Regions from separate parts of the Niveispirillum sp. genome, predicted to be linked through region 2. Evidence: predicted binding sites of a transcription regulator. Region 2 holds the regulator's gene; each other region holds the start of a gene.

Region 1 (5,419 bases), on a different contig from region 2:
GGCCTTGGCGATGGCCTTCACCTCTTCCAGCTTTTCCAGGAAACGGGCCGTCGCCGCCTCGTCAAAGGCGCCGGGCAAGACGGGCAGCACCACGATGTCGGACAGGCGGATCAGGTCTTCCACATCCTTGGGCCGCATGGCCGCCGGCGCGTCGATGACCAGCCGGCCCGTGCCCGACGGCGGCTTGCCGATCTCCTTCACCCAATCCAGCCCCTGGATGGGAGCCGCCGTTTCAGGTCGGACTTTCAGCCAGCCCAAGGATGATTTCTGCCGGTCAAGATCGGCCAGGGCCGTCTTGTGACCATGGCCCGCGAAAAAGGCGGCCAGATGCGTCGCAATGGTCGTCTTGCCGACACCGCCTTTGATGTTGCTGACCAATATTGTGCGCATCACCCAACCCCGCTGTGTAACAGATTCATGTCAAATCCGGAAAAAGGTCGTATAAAGTTACAAACAAATAACTTGAGTAATTTCATTGCCGATAACAAAAAACCAGCAACAAAACACTTGGAGTTGGCAAGATGAATATCAAGAATATTGCAATTGTTTCTACACTCATCGCTCCACTGCTCTTCGCAGCACCGATGGCCGCCGCGCAATCCGCCCTGGTCGACAGCCGCCCCGTCAAGACGGGCAGCGAGACGGAAAAGGCCATCATCGGGGTCGTGGAGGATTATTTCTGGGGTCGGCAGAACGGCGACCAGGAGCGGCTGCAGCGCGGCTTCCTGGATACGGGCGACCTGAAGGGCATCCGGCAGCAGGATGGGCAGGATGTCCTGAACATCGAGCCGCTGTCCGCCTTCCGTGGCCGGCTGGCCAAGCCCATGACCATGGACACGAAAGGCGAAATCCTCGCCCTCGATATCGTGGATGACAAGCTGGCCTGGGTGAAACTGACCTTGGACAGCAAGGTCAACACCTATACCGACTATCTGATGATGTACAAGATCAACGGGCAATGGAAGCTGGTGAACAAGATGTTCACGAACAAGCGCAAGTGAGTGTTCCGCTGGCACGCGCTCAGCCCTCATCCGGAAGGTCTGTCTGCCAGAACGGCTTGGCATCGGTGAACCGGTGCCAGTCGGCGACGATATGTTCTTCCAGATCATGCAGGCCGCGCGCGTGCCAGCCTGTGACCAGACCGGCACCCAAACGCCAGGCTGGCGGCAGCGTCTCCTCGCCCGTCCGCTCCAGCTCCGCCACCAGCTTGTCCACGGTGGCGACATCCTGCAAATGGCCCAGATGCTCCTGCAGAGTCGATAGTTCGTCCAGGAACCGTCGTAGGGCCTTTCCTTCATAAAGCGAACGGAAGAAATCCGCCGCATAGCGCAGCTTTTTCAAGGAAATGCGCAGCTCATGCCGGGGGGCGGCGGCCAACTTGGCGAAACCACGTCCCCGCCTGCGCGCCTGCTTATGCCGCTTGCCCAGCAGAGCGCCGGCCATTTCAGTCACGGGTGACAGAAGCAGGGTGGACTGCTCGCTGACCGGCTGGTTACGCCATTGCCGGCCATCGACCCAGGCCGCCAGATCCAGCAGCAGTGCCGTATGGGCCGGATCGGCCAGGGTCGTGCGGACCAGCGCATAACCGCGTTCGCGTGCTGCCCGCGCCGCCATCTCCAGTTCCGCCAGACCCGCATGGCCCGGCAGGGCCGTAGCAACAGGATGCAGCAGGTCACCCAGGAACACATCCCATTCCCGCGCCGATCCCAAGGCATCGGCCAGGGCCTTTACACGCGGCCCCAGATCATCCAGTTGATCCGCCGGTATGAAGGGCCGGAAGATTTGCAGGGCGGAGCGCAAGCGGCGCAGGGCCACGCGCATCTGATGCACCCCCTCCGGGTCCTGGCCCAGCCGCGTCACCGGCTCATTCGCCATCAGATGACCCAAGCAGTGGCGCACGATGGTGGACAGCGTCTCCTCCACCGTCGCTTCCGGGTCCAGGGTCAGCTTGGCGGCCTTCACGCTGACCGGCGTAGCACCCGACGACAGGGCATAGCCGCGCGCCGACTTGGTCTGCATCTCCAGCCGCACGGGCACATCGGCATGGATGGCGCGGGCGAGATCGTACAGGGCGGCGGTGTCGGTACCTTCCGACAGTTCCAGTTCCAGTTCATGCACCGGCAGGGTGAGGCCGCCCGGAGCAACAATCTCCCCCTGGTCCAACGCTACCTCTATGGTAATGCCGGGGCGGGGCGACAGGTGCCGGATCTGCCGGCGGATGCGGGTCTCGAACACCGGCACCAGATCGTCATTGCCAACCCCATCCAGACCGTCCAGCACGCTGGCATCAGGCAGAAGCGACAGGTCGGGGCGCGGATGCGCCACCTCTACCTCCCACTCGCCGCGCACCAGGGCGCCGGCCCCCGGCTGTGGTGCGGATTTCAGGGTCTGTATCAGCGTGCGGCCCACGCGGCGCACGCGCAACGACAGGCCATTGGCCAGAAACCGCCGGTCCTCAGTATCAAAATAGATGCTGTCGAGCGGCTTGACCTTCGGCTTGGCGATGGTGTCGGAGAGGCAGGCAAGCCCCCGCAGCCGGTCCATGTCGGACGGCGCCACCGCCAGTTTCAGTTCAATCTCCAACCCAGACATAACGCACCGCACACATGACAAAACACGGCCGGCGGGCTGATTCGCCCCGAATTCCGGTCGCTTCAGGACGACGATGACAATTCCATGAAGCCCTGTCTATCGCAGCAGCCGATTTTTTTGCACATGTCCCCGCCTTGCCTGTGTGTTGAAAGGCTGCGCGCAATGGTGTTTCCTTCGGCCCCGGTATTTCATACCCAACGCATCCTGACGGGGACTTCTTCCATGCGCTTCCAGACCCTCGATACTATCGATGTCACCGGTAAGACGGTGCTTGTCCGCGCCGACCTGAACGTGCCTGTCGCCGATGGGCAGGTGACCGACACGACCCGCATCGACCGTCTGGTCCCGACATTGAAAGAGATCGCGGCCAAGGGCGCCAAGGTCGTCGTCATGTCGCATTTCGGTCGTCCCAAGAACGGCCCAGACACGAAGAACAGCCTGCGTCAGGTGGTGCCCGCCGTGGAAAAGGCGCTGGGTGCCCCGGTCGCCTTTGCCGAGGATTGCGTGGGTGAGAAGGCCGCATCCGCCATCGCCGCCCTGCCCGCCGGCGGCGTGCTGATCTTGGAAAACACCCGCTTTCATGCAGGTGAGGAAAAGAACGATGCCGATCTGGCCAAGGGTCTGGCAGCACTGGGCGATGTCTATGTGAACGACGCCTTCTCGTCCGCCCACCGCGCGCACGCCTCCACTGAAGGCATCGCCCACCTGCTGCCGTCGGCTGCCGGTCGCCTGATGCAGGCGGAACTGGAAGCGCTGGGCAAGGCGCTGGCCGCCCCGGAACGTCCCGTGGCCGCCGTGGTCGGTGGGGCCAAGATCTCCACGAAGCTGGACCTGCTGCTGAACATGGTGTCGAAGGTCGATATCCTGATCCTGGGCGGCGGTATGGCCAACACCTTCCTGTTCGCCAAGGGCGTGGCCGTCGGCTCCTCCCTGTGTGAGCGCGACATGGCCGATCAGGCCCGCGCCATCATGGAAAAGGCAGCAAGCGGCGGGTGCGAGATCGTGCTGCCGGTCGACGGTCTGATGTCGCGGGAGTTCAAGGCCAATGCCGATCATCGCGTCGCCGCCGTCACCGATATCCGCGACGGCGAGATGATGCTGGATGCCGGCCCCGCAACGGTGGAACTGGTCGGCAAGAAGCTGGAAGGGGCCAAGACCCTGGTCTGGAACGGCCCGTTCGGCGCGTTTGAGCTGGTGCCGTTCGACAGCGCCACCAACGCGGTTGCCGCCATTGCCGCCAACCTGACGGCACAGGGTAAGCTGCTGTCGGTGGCCGGTGGTGGCGATACCGTCGCCGCATTGGAACATGCCGGCGTGGCTTCGGGCTTCTCCTATGTCTCCACGGCCGGTGGTGCCTTCCTGGAATGGCTGGAAGGCAAGGAGCTGCCGGGCGTAGCGGCGCTGGAAAAGCACGCCTGATCGCTTCGCCTTAATGGCAAACAAAAAGGGGGCCGCATGGCCCCCTTTTTTATTCACCAGCCCTATCCGTCTGCGGCCATGCGCCGCTTGGCCTTCTGCGGTGTTGGTGACATGTTTGTGTTACCAACCCCAAACGGAGGGCCGATCATGCCGCCCCTGGTCCGTTTCATGCTGCGCCACGCCGCCATTGGCTTTGCCATGGGGCTGCTGGTTGCCGCCATCATTGTCGCCACCGATGCGCTGCATCTGCGCAGCCTTGCCATGGCCACCCAGACGGGCTGGCTGGGTCTGGGCGTCTTCTGTTTTCTGACGGGACTGACCATCGGTTCCCTGCAAATCGGCTTTGCCGTGATGCTGCAAGGGACCGGCGATGATCGGGATGGTCCCGGCGGCGGACACGGGGGCCGGCTGGTGCCGGTCCCCGTGCGGGTCCACCGCCGGCGGTAACCGTCAGGCCTTCTGTACGACCCCATCCACCCGGCGGTTCAGGCCCAGCGGATTGTCACGCTTCAGCGCCGCCGGCAGCAGGGCATCGGGGATGTCCTGATAACAGACGGGGCGCAGGAAGCGGTCGATAGCCAGCGACCCGACAGAGGTGCTGCGCGGGTCGCTGGTGGCCGGGAACGGACCGCCATGCACCATGGCGTGGCAAACCTCCACGCCCGTGGGCCAGCCATTGGCCAGGATACGGCCCGCCCGACGCTCCAAGGTCGGCAGCAGGGTGGCGGCGGCGCCATGGTCACCCTCATCCAGATGCACCGTGGCCGTCAGCTGACCCTCCAGATGCTCCAGCACGTCCTTCAGCACGCCCAGGTCCGGGCAGCGGATGATGACGGAGGAAGAGCCGAACACTTCGGCACCCAGCGCATGATCGGACAGGAAGTCGGCGGCGGTCGCGGCGAACAGGGCGCCTGCCCCCTTGTTGCCCCCGACCTCGGCCACGCGCGCCACCGTCGTCACCTTTTCATTCCCCGCCAGAGCGGCCACACCGGTGCGGTAGGCCTGGCAGATGCCGGGCGTCAGCATGGTGATGGGGGCGACATTCACCAGGGCAGCGGACGCGGCGGCAATGAACCGCTCCAGGTCCGGGCCATCGACGGCCAGGATCAGGCCGGGGTTGGTGCAGAACTGCCCCGCCCCCATGGTCAGCGACCCGACAAACGCCGTGCCCAGCGCTTCGGCGCGCGCCGACAGGGCGGCGGGCAGCAGGATGACGGGGTTGATGCTGCTCATCTCCGCATAGACGGGGATGGGTTCGGGGCGCGACTGAGCGATGCGGATTAGGGCCTGACCACCGCCACGCGACCCGGTGAAGCCCACGGCCTTGATGCGCCAGTCGGCGACCAGTGCCTGACCAAACTCCCGCTGCGTGCCGGACAGCATGGAGAAGACACCTTCATGGAAGCCC
Region 2 (5,419 bases):
CGGTGCCTCGATGGGCATTCCGATTTCTTCCCAAAGCGCGCTGGCCGCCGGTGTGGTGATGGGCATCATGATCGTGCCCTTCGTGTCCTCGCTGGCTGACGACGTAATCAATGCGGTGCCGCAATCGCTGCGTGACGGTTCTTACGGTCTGGGCGCTACCAAGTCGGAAACGATCAAGCAGGTACTGCTGCCCGCCGCTTTGCCCGGCATCGTGGGTGCCATGCTGCTGGCTGTCAGCCGCGCCATCGGCGAGACGATGATCGTGGTGATGGCTGCCGGCCTCCAGGCCAGCCTGACCCTGAACCCGCTGGAAAGCGTCACCACAGTGACGGTGCAGATCAAGTCCATCCTGGTCGGTGACCAGGAGTTTGACAGCGCCAAGACGCTGTCGGTCTTCGCCCTGGGTCTGGTCCTGTTCCTGGTGACCCTGGCGTTGAATGTCGTTGCCCTCCGCATCGTCCAGAAATACCGGGAAAAATATGACTGAGATCGCAGAGCCGATGCCCACAGCCATGCCCGTGTCCCTTCACACCGGCGACGCCGCCACCAAGCGACTGAAGGCGCGCTATGCCGCCGAACGCCGCTTCCGCCTTTATGGCATCCTGGCCATTCTGTTCGCCTGCTCGATGCTGGTCATCCTGCTGTCGACCCTGCTGAAGGAAGGCACGTCCGCCTTCTTCCAGACGGAGGTCAAGCTGGCGGTGACCATCGATGCCGGCACCATCGACCCGCAGGGTACCGGCAACCCGGCCGAGTGGGATCGTGGTGCGTTCCAGACCCTGGTGACCGACGCGCTGTACAAGGCGTTCCCGGACGTCACGGGCCGGACGGAGAAGCGCGACCTGCGCGGTCTGGTCAGCCCCGTAGCCGGTGTTCGCCTGGGCCAGATGCTGGACAAGAACCCGGCCCTGGTTGGTCAGACGATTGAGGTCTGGCTGCCCGCGTCCGACGGTATCAACCAGATCGTCAAGGGCGGCATCGACCGCGACCTGCCCGAGATTGAGCGTCCGATCAACGACAAGCAACTGGCCTGGTTCGACAGCCTTCAGCAGCGTGGAGACGTGAAGTCGGCCTTCAATACCACCTTCTTTACCGCCAGCGACAGCAACTACCCTGAATTGGCAGGCTTGCTTGGTGCGGCGGTAGGGACGCTGTTGACGATGCTGGTCACGCTGGCCATCTCCCTGCCCATCGGCGTTGCTGCGGCGGTCTATCTGGAAGAATTCGCGCCCAAGAACCGGTTTACCGAGATCATCGAGGTGAACATCAACAATCTGGCGGCCGTGCCCTCCATCGTGTTCGGTCTGCTGGGTCTGGCGGTGTTCCTCAACTTCTTCGGTATGCCGCGTTCTGCCCCGCTGGTCGGTGGTCTGGTGCTGGGCCTGCTGGTGCTGCCCACCATCATCATCGCCAGCCGCGCGGCGCTGAAGGCGGTTCCGCCGTCAATCCGCGAGGCAGCGCTGGGCATGGGCGCCTCGCGCCTGCAGACGGTGATGCACCATGTGCTGCCGCTGGCCATGCCGGGCATCATGACGGGCACCATCATCGGCATGGCCCATGCTGTGGGTGAGACGGCACCGCTGCTGATGATCGGTATGAATGCCTTCGTCACGTCGGCACCCGATAGCCTGCTAGCCAGTTCCTCGGTCCTGCCCGTGCAGATTTTCATCTGGGCGGACAAGCCGGAACGCGGCTTTGTCGAACTGACCTCGGCCGCCATCCTTGTGCTGCTGGCCTTCCTGATCCTGATGAACGGTGCCGCCATCTGGCTGCGCAAGAAATTCGAACGTCGGTGGTAACAATGGACAGCATGACCCTGAACAAGCCTGTACAAGCCGCCGTCACCCAGCCGGTGAAGGTGTCGGCCCGCGACGTGAAGGTCTATTACGGCGCCAAGCGCGCCCTGCACGGCGTCAATGTCGATATCTACCAGAACGAGGTTCTGGCCATGATCGGCCCCTCGGGCTGTGGCAAGTCCACGTTCCTGCGGACCCTGAACCGCATGAACGACACGATCGATATCTGCCGCGTCGAGGGCAAGATCCTGCTGGATGGCGAGGATATCTACGATCCCAAGCTGGACGTGGTGCAGCTGCGCGCCCGGGTCGGCATGGTGTTCCAGAAGCCGAACCCGTTTCCGAAGTCGATCTATGAAAATGTGATCTACGGGCCGAAGCTGCATGGCCTGGCCACCCGCAAGGACGAGTTCGACGCCATCGTCGAAACCTCGCTAAAGCGCGCCGGCCTGTGGAACGAGGTCAAGGATCGCCTGCATGAGCCGGGCACCGGCCTGTCGGGTGGTCAGCAGCAGCGCCTGTGCATCGCGCGCGCCGTTGCCGTCAGCCCGGAAGTCATCCTGATGGATGAGCCCTGCTCGGCCCTTGACCCCATCGCCACCGCGCATATCGAAGAGCTGATCGACGAACTGCGCGAGAGCTTCACCATCGCCATCGTCACCCACAACATGCAGCAGGCCGCCCGCGTGTCGCAGCGCACGGCCTTCTTCCACCTGGGCGATCTGGTGGAGGTCGGTGACACGGAAGAGATTTTCACCAACCCGCGCGACGAGCGCACCCAGGGGTACATCACCGGCCGTTACGGTTGATACCTGTCCCCCAACCAACGCTCTTTACGCTTTGAGGGTTTACGTCCATGTCGCCGACCGAACATACCGTCAAGTCCTTTGAGGCGGAATTGCAGCGCCTGTCCAACCTGATCGCCCAGATGGGCGGCGTGGTGGAGGCGCAGGTGGAAGCGGCCGTGCAGGCCGTGGGCCGCCGCGATGTCGAAGGCGCCACCAAGGTCATGCAGGGCGATGCCCGCCTGGATGAGTTTGAACGCCAGATCGAACATGATGCCATCCGCATGCTGGCGCTGCGCGCACCGGTCGGCGTGGATTTGCGTGAGGTGCTGGCGGCGCTGAAAATCTCCGCCGATCTGGAGCGCACGGGCGACTATGCCGCCAATATCGCCAAGCGCTCCATCGCGCTGGCCCAGCTTCCCGTGATGCGCCCGGCCGGGACCATCCCGCGCATGGGCCGTCTGGTGCAGGAAATGCTGAAGGATGTGCTGGACGCCTATATCGACCGCGATGTCGACAAGGCCGTGGCCGCCTGGCACCGAGATGAAGAGCTGGATGACCTCTATACCAGCCTGTTCCGTGAGGTCCTGACCTATATGATGGAAGACCCGCGCAACATCACCCCCTGCACGCATCTGCTGTTCATTGCCAAGAACCTGGAACGCGCCGGCGACCATGCGACGAACATCGCGGAGACCGTGCATTTCCTGGTCCGGGGCCAGCCGCTGACGGCGGAACGGCCCAAGGGCGACAAGTCCAGCTTCACCATCATTGAACCGGTCGAGGGCGAGGGCTGAGTTAGCCCCGCCCCGCCACCATCTAGCGCCAAGGGACCCCGATGAACGCCGCCTTGAAGCCGCTGATCCTGGTTGTTGAAGACGAGGCCGACCTCGTCACGCTGCTGTCCTACAACCTGGAACGCGAAGGGTTCCGGGTCATCACCGCCGGTGACGGGGAAGAAGCCCTGTTGCTGGCCGATGAGCGCAGCCCGCATCTGATCCTGCTGGACTGGATGCTGCCGCTGATGAGCGGGCTGGAGGTCTGCCGCCAGTTGCGCCGCAATCCCAAGACCCGTGAGACGCCCGTCATCATGCTGACGGCACGTGGGGAGGAGGCCGACAAGGTCCGCGGCCTGAATAGCGGGGCGGATGATTACCTGTCCAAGCCGTTCAGCCCCACCGAACTGGTCGCCCGCATCCGCGCCGTCCTGCGCCGTGCCTCGCCGGGTCTGGCGGAAGAACTGCTGCGCTTCTCCGACATCTCCATGGATCTGGCGGCGCACCGCGTGCGGCGCGGGGGCCGGGATATCCATCTGGGGCCGAAGGAATTCGCCCTGCTGCGCCATTTCATGCAGCATCCGGGGCGGGTTTTTTCGCGTGAACAGTTGCTGGACATCGTCTGGGGCCACGACGTCTATGTCGAGCTGCGCACCGTGGACGTGCATATCCGCCGGCTGCGCAAGGCGCTGAACGAGACGGAAGAACAGGATGTGATCCGCACCGTTCGGTCGGCGGGTTATGCGCTGGATAACAAGACGACGATGTGAGTTTTGATGGGCGTCGCATGCGGGCATTCGCCCTTATGCGACCTACGGTTCAGACGTAGGTCGCATAAGCGCAAGCGCATGCGACGTGTGGCAACCCCTATCCCAACTGCCGGCGCAGATGGTTCAGCACGTCGGTGCGGGTCAACAGGCCCAGGAACACCGGGCCGTCCATGATGATGGCCACCATGTTGCGGTTGAACAGGGCGCGCAGGTCGGCCATGGTCGCGGTCACGGGCAGGGTTTCCAGACGGTTGACCATGGCCGTATAGACCTTGTCGCGGAACCGCGCCGGGTCCTTTTCGACATGCAGCAGCAGGTCGCTTTCATCCAGGATGCCGATCACCCGTTCGCCTTCCATCACGGGAAGCTGTGACACGTCGGAAATCCGCATCCGCTTGTACGCGGTCAGCAGCGTATCCTCCGGCCCCACCGTCACCACCTGGCCCTTGTCGAAGCGGCGGGTCATCAGGTCGCGCAGGTCATTGTGCCGTTCGCGCGGGGTGAAGCCGTGATCTTCCATCCAGGCATCGTTGAACATCTTTGACAGGTACTTGTTGCCCGTGTCGCAGACAAACGTGATGACCTTCTTGGGCGTCGTCTGCGCCCGGCAATATTTCAGCGCCGCCGCGAACAGCGTGCCCGATGAGGACCCGGCCAGGATGCCCTCCAGCCGCAGCAGGTCGCGCGCGGCGTTCAGGCTTTCGGTATCGCTGACATAGTAGGCGGCCTTGGCGTACTGAAGGTCGCAGATGGGGGGCACGAAATCCTCGCCCACGCCTTCGACCACCCAGGAACCGGGTTCGTCATGCGTGCCCTTGTTCACCAGATCGGCGATGATGGACCCCACCGGGTCGGCGATGACCATGGCGGTCTTTGGGCTGGCCTTGGCGAAGAAGGTGCCCAGGCCCGTGAAGGTGCCGCCAGAGCCGATGCCGGCCACCACCGCGTCGATGTCGCCGCCCATCTGGTCCAGCATCTCCGGACCCGTCCATTCCTCATGCGCGCGGGGATTGGCGGGGTTGGCGAACTGGTTCACATAGAAGCTGCCGGGGATTTCATTCGACAGGCGTTCGGCAATGTCCTGGTAATAGGCGGGGTGGCCCTTGCCCACATCCGACCTTGTGATGTGGATCTGTGCACCCAGGGCGCGCAGATTGTTGATCTTTTCGGTGGCCATCTTGTCCGGGATGACCAGGATCAGGCGGTAACCCTTGGCCGCACAGACCAGGGCCAGACCCAGGCCGGTATTGCCTGCCGTCGCCTCGATGACCGTGCCGCCGGGGGCCAGCTTG
Region 3 (5,419 bases), on a different contig from region 2:
GATATCAAAGCCGCGAAGGGCGGCGATGCGGCGGCGAATGTTGTCGGCACCCTGGAAATGCGCGATGGCGTGCGCTTCCTCCGCATCCATACGGTCAGCATTGTCGGCCATCCAGATGGCGGGATAGAGGAACAGGGGCTGTGCCTTCACGAACATCGGCACGCCGGATTTTTCCAGCAGTTCCAGGCGCACATCGAAGCAGCGGCCGGAATGGGGGTCGGCCTTGCTCCAGGCATTGATCAGCACCAGCTTTTCCAGGCGATCCGGCGCGCGCAGGGCCAGATCCAGCCCGATCAGGCCGCCCAGCGCGTGGCCCATCAGGCTGAAGTGTGGCACGTCCAGGCGGTCGGCGATGTCCAGCACATCATCGGCCATGGCAGTGATCCCGCCATTCTCGGGAACCGTCCCGCCCGTGCGCCCCGTGCCGCGATGGTCATAGGTGATGACGCGGAAATACGGGGTGAGGGCGGGGAGTTGGGCGACCCAATAGGCACTGGACCCGCCCAGGCCTGACGACAAGATCAGGACCGGGGCGTCCCTGTCGCCCCGGCCATGGGTTTCCACATGCATCACTTTTTCCCGATATGGGCGACGGTGGCGATTTCCACCAGCGCGTCGGGCTTTACCAGACCACATTGGACGCAATAGCGGGCGGGCTTGTCGCCCGGAAAGTACTCAGCATAGACCTTGTTCACGGCCTGGTAATTGGCCCAGTCGGTGATGAAGATGTGGTTCATGGTCACATCCTCCATGGTTCCGCCCGCCGTTTCGATCACCGACTTGATGGTCTCCAGCACATGGCGGGTCTGGGCGCCGGCATCGCCGACATGGACCACGTCATTATTCTTGTCGAACGGCAGGGTGCCGGAGACATAGACGACGCCATCGGCCAGCGTGCCCGGCGAATAGGGGGCGATGGGCTTTTGCGTGCCTTCGGGAACGATGATCTGCTTGGGCATGGTTTGCTGCTCCTGTTTGTTGGTGTGTTATTCGGACAGGGGGGCGGCCTGGGAGATGGTGCCGCAGAAATCATCGACAGTGGCGACCCAGCCGAAGAATTTCTCGACATTATAGACGGTCGCCTTCTGGATGAAGTCAGGCCCCAAATGATGGGTCGCGTCCTCCAGCATCACCCCGAAATATTCCAGGTGGAAGGCATCGCGCAGCGAGCTTTCCACGCAGACATTGGTGGCGATGCCGACAAAGACCAGATTGCGGATGCCGCGTGCCCGAAGGACGCTGTCGACATTGGTGTTGAAAAAGCCGCTATAGCGGGTCTTGGGGATCAGGATATCGCCCTTCTGCGGCTGCAACTCCTCCACAATCGCGTAATCCCAGGTGCCTTTGGCCAGCAACTGGCCCTGGAGTTCGGGCCTTGCCCGCATGGTTTTCAGGGCGTTGGATTTGTGCCAGTTGGGGGAGCCGGGTCCCCCCGCCTCCACATAGTCCGGGTCCCAGCCGTTTTGGAAATAGACGACCAGGACGCCCGCCGCGCGAGCGGCATCCAGCGTGCGCTTGATATTGGCGATGGTGCCGCGCGCGCCGGAAATGTCGAACCCGGCCAGATCGACATAGCCGCCGGGCGTGGAATAGGCATTCTGCATATCCACGACGATGACGGCGGTTTCCGCCGGGTTCAGGCGGATCGGTTCCGGGCGGGCGGGCAGGGTGACGGATTGTGCGCGGGGTTTGGGTGGTTCGTAGCCGGCGCTGCTCATGCCGGCCCCTTGATATGCTGACGGCATTTCATCAGGGGCTGGATGCGGGTACCGAAATCTTCCACCCCCTTCACGAAATCATCAAAGGTCAGCAGCACGCCACCCGTGCCGGGGACCGTCGGCACCTCGTCCAGCATGCGGGCCACGGTTTCATAGGACCCGACCAGCGTGCCCATGTTGATGTTTACGGCGGAGACGGGGTCGGCCATCTGGCGGACATTGGTGTCGGACCCGGATTTGGTGTCGGCGGCCCCCTGTACGCCCAGCCAGGATATCGCCTCCTGATCGGCGCCTTCCTTGTAATGCTCCCACTTGGCCCGCGCCGCCTCGTCCGTCTCATCCGCGATGATCATGAACAGGACGTAGGAGGAGACGTCGCGCCCCGTCTTTTCCGCGGCCACCCGCATTCGGTCCACGGTGGGGGCGAAGGCGGTAGGCGTGTTCACCCCCATGCCGAAGCAGAAATTATAGTCGGCATATTGCGCGGAAAAGGCCATGCCAGCATTGGACGACCCGGCACAGATCAGCTTCACATCGGCCTGCGGACGCGGCGACAGGCGGCAATCATCCATCTGGAAATATTTGCCCTTCAGGTCGCTACGGCCATTGGCCCACAGCTCGCGCAGGATGGTGGCATATTCGGCCAGATAGTCGTAGCGGTTGGCAAAATGCTCGTCCCCCGGCCACAAACCCATCTGTGAATATTCTGGCCGCTGCCAACCGGTGACGAGGTTCACGCCGAAGCGCCCGCCGGAGATGCTGTCGATGGTGGATGCCATGCGGGCCACGATGGCGGGCGGCATGACGAGGGTCGCGGCGGTGGCGTAGATCTTGATGCGGCTGGTCACGGCGGCCAGACCCGACATCAGGGTGAAACTTTCCAGATTATGGTCCCAGAATTCGGTCTTGCCGCCGAAGCCGCGCAGCTTGATCATCGACAGCACGAAATCCAGACCGTGCTTTTCCGCCGATTGGGTGATCTGTTTGTTCAGATCGAAGCTGGGCTTGTATTGCGGTGCGTTCTCCGACAGCAGCCAGCCATTATTCCCGATGGGAATGAATATACCGATCTCCATCCTGCCTCCCCTGAAAGTGACCTTGGGTCGAAACGTGGGAAAGCCGATCAGCTTCGAGGTTCCGTGCCAAGGGCGTGTGAACGGCGGAAATCAAGGCAAAGCCCGGTCGTGGCGCGTGACCGGTCTGGGGAGATGCTACGCCTGTTGCGGCAAGGGTGCCAGGAAAAGCGGCAAGTGGCGGGAAATTGGGCGGGTGGTTTGGGGCGGTGTCAGAGTAAAACCGAAACGCTGTTTCCTTCGTCATCCCGGCGAAAGCCGGGACCAAGGGGCCAGAGGAATAGCCGTTTAGGTCGCCGTTATCGCCGCCGCCGATAGATTGGGCACTTGGCCCCTGGGTCCCGGCTTTCGCCGGGATGACGAGATGGGATGAGATGACCTAACCGAAAACAGCTCAATCCTCCCACTTCACCGCCAGTTTCTGGAAAATATCCACCAGTCCCGGCTCGCTGATCACCATGGCGGCTTCGGCGGGGGGGAACCAGCGGCGGTCGCGTTGGGTGCGTTCGGGCCAGTCGGGGAGTTCGGTGGACACTTCCAGGGGGAAGACCGATACGTCGCAGGTGATGGTGCTGCCATCGTCCAGCCGCTTGTCATAGCGGTATTCGCCCACGGCCTTCTTCTTCACCTTGCCGCGCACGCCCGCTTCCTCGAACGCTTCGATGGCCGCCATCTCATGCGGTTCGACATTCTTCTTCGACCAGCCCTTGGGGATGATCCACCGCCGCGTCTCACGCGAGGTGACCAGAAGAATCTGCGGGCCGGTTTCGGTCATGCGGAACGGCAGGGCCGCATGCTGGACTGTGTTTTTACGATCACCCATTTATTGCTTCTACACCCTGAACGAACTGCCTGAATAGCTATCCGTTCTTAGTGCGACGGATAATCACCCAGTATCTTGGCTCAACATGACCGTTTTGTGACATTAACATTACAGAGACGGGCCATTCAATGCTACATGGGGGCCAGACTGCGGCGTGAAGGCCGGCAGTGCCCCTGCGATTGCGTTATCGGGATAGAAGATGCTGAGCCTGTTCCGGGCCATGATGCCCCGCGAAGAACGGTTTTTCGACCATTTCACCGACCATGCCCGTCTGATTCTCGTCGCCGCCGAGGCGCTGCGTGATCTGGTCAAGAATGGTGACCAGCTGGAGATGCGGTTCCAGCGTATCCATCAGGCGGAGAACGATGCCGATAAGATCACCAAGGAGATCCAGGCGGCTGTCCACCGTTCCTTCATCGTGCCCTTCGACCGGTCCGACATCCAGGATCTGGCCAAGCGCATGGACGACATCATCGACCTGATCCAGGACGTGGCCCGGCACATGACGGAAGCCGGCCCGATGGAATATACGGCCGAGATGCATGCGCTTTCCGACCTGATCGTGCGCTGTGCCGCCATCCTGCCGGAATGCCTGCCCAAGCTGCGCGACATTCCCCGCCATGTCGCGGAAATGACCCGCATGACGCGCGAGATTTCCGAACTGGAGAGCGACAGCGACAAGATCCTGCGCGCCGCCAAGGCCCGCCTGCGTCAGGAAAGCGGCGGTCTGGATGCCCCCATCACCTATCGCCAGGCGCTGATCCGCGAGATCCTGGAACTGATGGAAGCCGTGCTGGACGCGGGCGAGGATGTCGCCGACATCGTCGACAGCATCATCGTCGATAATGTCTGATCGGCGCCTCCCATGGAACTGATCTCCCTGCCGATCCTGATCGGCCTGATCGCCCTGGCGCTGGCCTTCGATTTTTTGAACGGCCTGCATGATGCGGCCAATTCCATCGCGACGGTGGTCTCGACGCGCGTGCTGTCGCCGCGCAACGCCGTCATCATGGCGGCCTTCTTCAACTTCATCGCCTTCATCTTTTTCGGCACGCATGTGGCCAACACCATCGGCAAGGGCATTGTCGATGCCAGCATCATTGATGCCTCGGTGATCTTCGCGGCCCTGATGGGCGCCATCATCTGGAACATCGTCACCTGGCTGGGCGGCATCCCTTCCTCCTCCTCCCACGCGCTGGTGGGCGGTCTGGTCGGGGCGGGCGTCGCCAAGGCAGGGTTCGGGGTGGTCGGTTCGGGCCTGATCAAGACGGCAGTGGCCATCGTGATTTCGCCCACCGTCGGCTTCGTGCTGGCCATCACCCTGATGATCATCGTCTCCTGGATATTCCGCCGCTTCTCCCCGTTCAAGGTGGATAAGGTATTCCGCAGCGTGCAGATCGTCTCGGCCTCGCTCTACAGCCTGGGCCATGGCGGCAATGACGCGCAGAAGACCATGGGCATCATCGCCGTGCTGCTGTTCAGCCAGGGCTATATGCCTGACGGGTTCCATGTGCCGTTCTGGGTGGTCATCTCCTGCCAGTTCTGCATGGGGCTGGGCACGCTGTTCGGCGGCTGGAAGATCGTGAAGACCATGGGGTCGCGCCTGACGGAACTGAAGCCCGTCCATGGCAGCTGTGCCGAGACGGCGGGCGCCATCACCCTGTTCACGGCCACATATCTGGGCGTTCCCGTCTCCACCACCCATACTATCACCGGCGCCATCGTCGGCGTCGGGTCGGCACAGCGGGCCTCGTCCGTGCGCTGGGGTCTGGCGCAGGGCATTCTGGTGGCCTGGGTCCTGACCA

The links. The regulator PhoB, encoded in region 2, activates phosphate uptake and scavenging genes when phosphate is short. The targets are predictions, from matches to a motif close to TNTCATAAAACTGTCA.
Region 1: the regulator PhoB is predicted to act here: its motif matches at 2,667-2,682, upstream of ACT6Q8_RS09825 (CYTH and CHAD domain-containing protein).
Region 3: the regulator PhoB is predicted to act here: its motif matches at 3,701-3,716, upstream of ACT6Q8_RS15790 (DUF47 domain-containing protein).

The regions. Positions count from the first base shown of each region.
Region 1 is NZ_JBQVOH010000003.1:114,976-120,394, reverse strand. It holds gene ACT6Q8_RS09835 (ParA family protein) at 1-390, opposite strand, end outside; gene ACT6Q8_RS09830 (nuclear transport factor 2 family protein) at 522-1,001, shown strand; gene ACT6Q8_RS09825 (CYTH and CHAD domain-containing protein) at 1,021-2,592, opposite strand; gene ACT6Q8_RS09820 (phosphoglycerate kinase) at 2,815-4,011, shown strand; gene ACT6Q8_RS09815 (hypothetical protein) at 4,159-4,458, shown strand; gene ACT6Q8_RS09810 (aldehyde dehydrogenase (NADP(+))) at 4,462-5,419, opposite strand, start outside.
Region 2 is NZ_JBQVOH010000001.1:207,698-213,116, forward strand. It holds gene pstC (phosphate ABC transporter permease subunit PstC) at 1-487, shown strand, start outside; gene pstA (phosphate ABC transporter permease PstA) at 480-1,799, shown strand; gene pstB (phosphate ABC transporter ATP-binding protein PstB) at 1,802-2,605, shown strand; gene phoU (phosphate signaling complex protein PhoU) at 2,653-3,378, shown strand; gene phoB (phosphate regulon transcriptional regulator PhoB) at 3,420-4,127, shown strand; gene ACT6Q8_RS00995 (pyridoxal-phosphate dependent enzyme) at 4,225-5,419, opposite strand, start outside.
Region 3 is NZ_JBQVOH010000006.1:43,148-48,566, reverse strand. It holds gene rutD (pyrimidine utilization protein D) at 1-570, opposite strand, end outside; gene rutC (pyrimidine utilization protein C) at 570-959, opposite strand; gene rutB (pyrimidine utilization protein B) at 987-1,718, opposite strand; gene rutA (pyrimidine utilization protein A) at 1,715-2,794, opposite strand; gene ACT6Q8_RS15795 (NUDIX hydrolase) at 3,186-3,614, opposite strand; gene ACT6Q8_RS15790 (DUF47 domain-containing protein) at 3,814-4,467, shown strand; gene ACT6Q8_RS15785 (inorganic phosphate transporter) at 4,480-5,419, shown strand, end outside.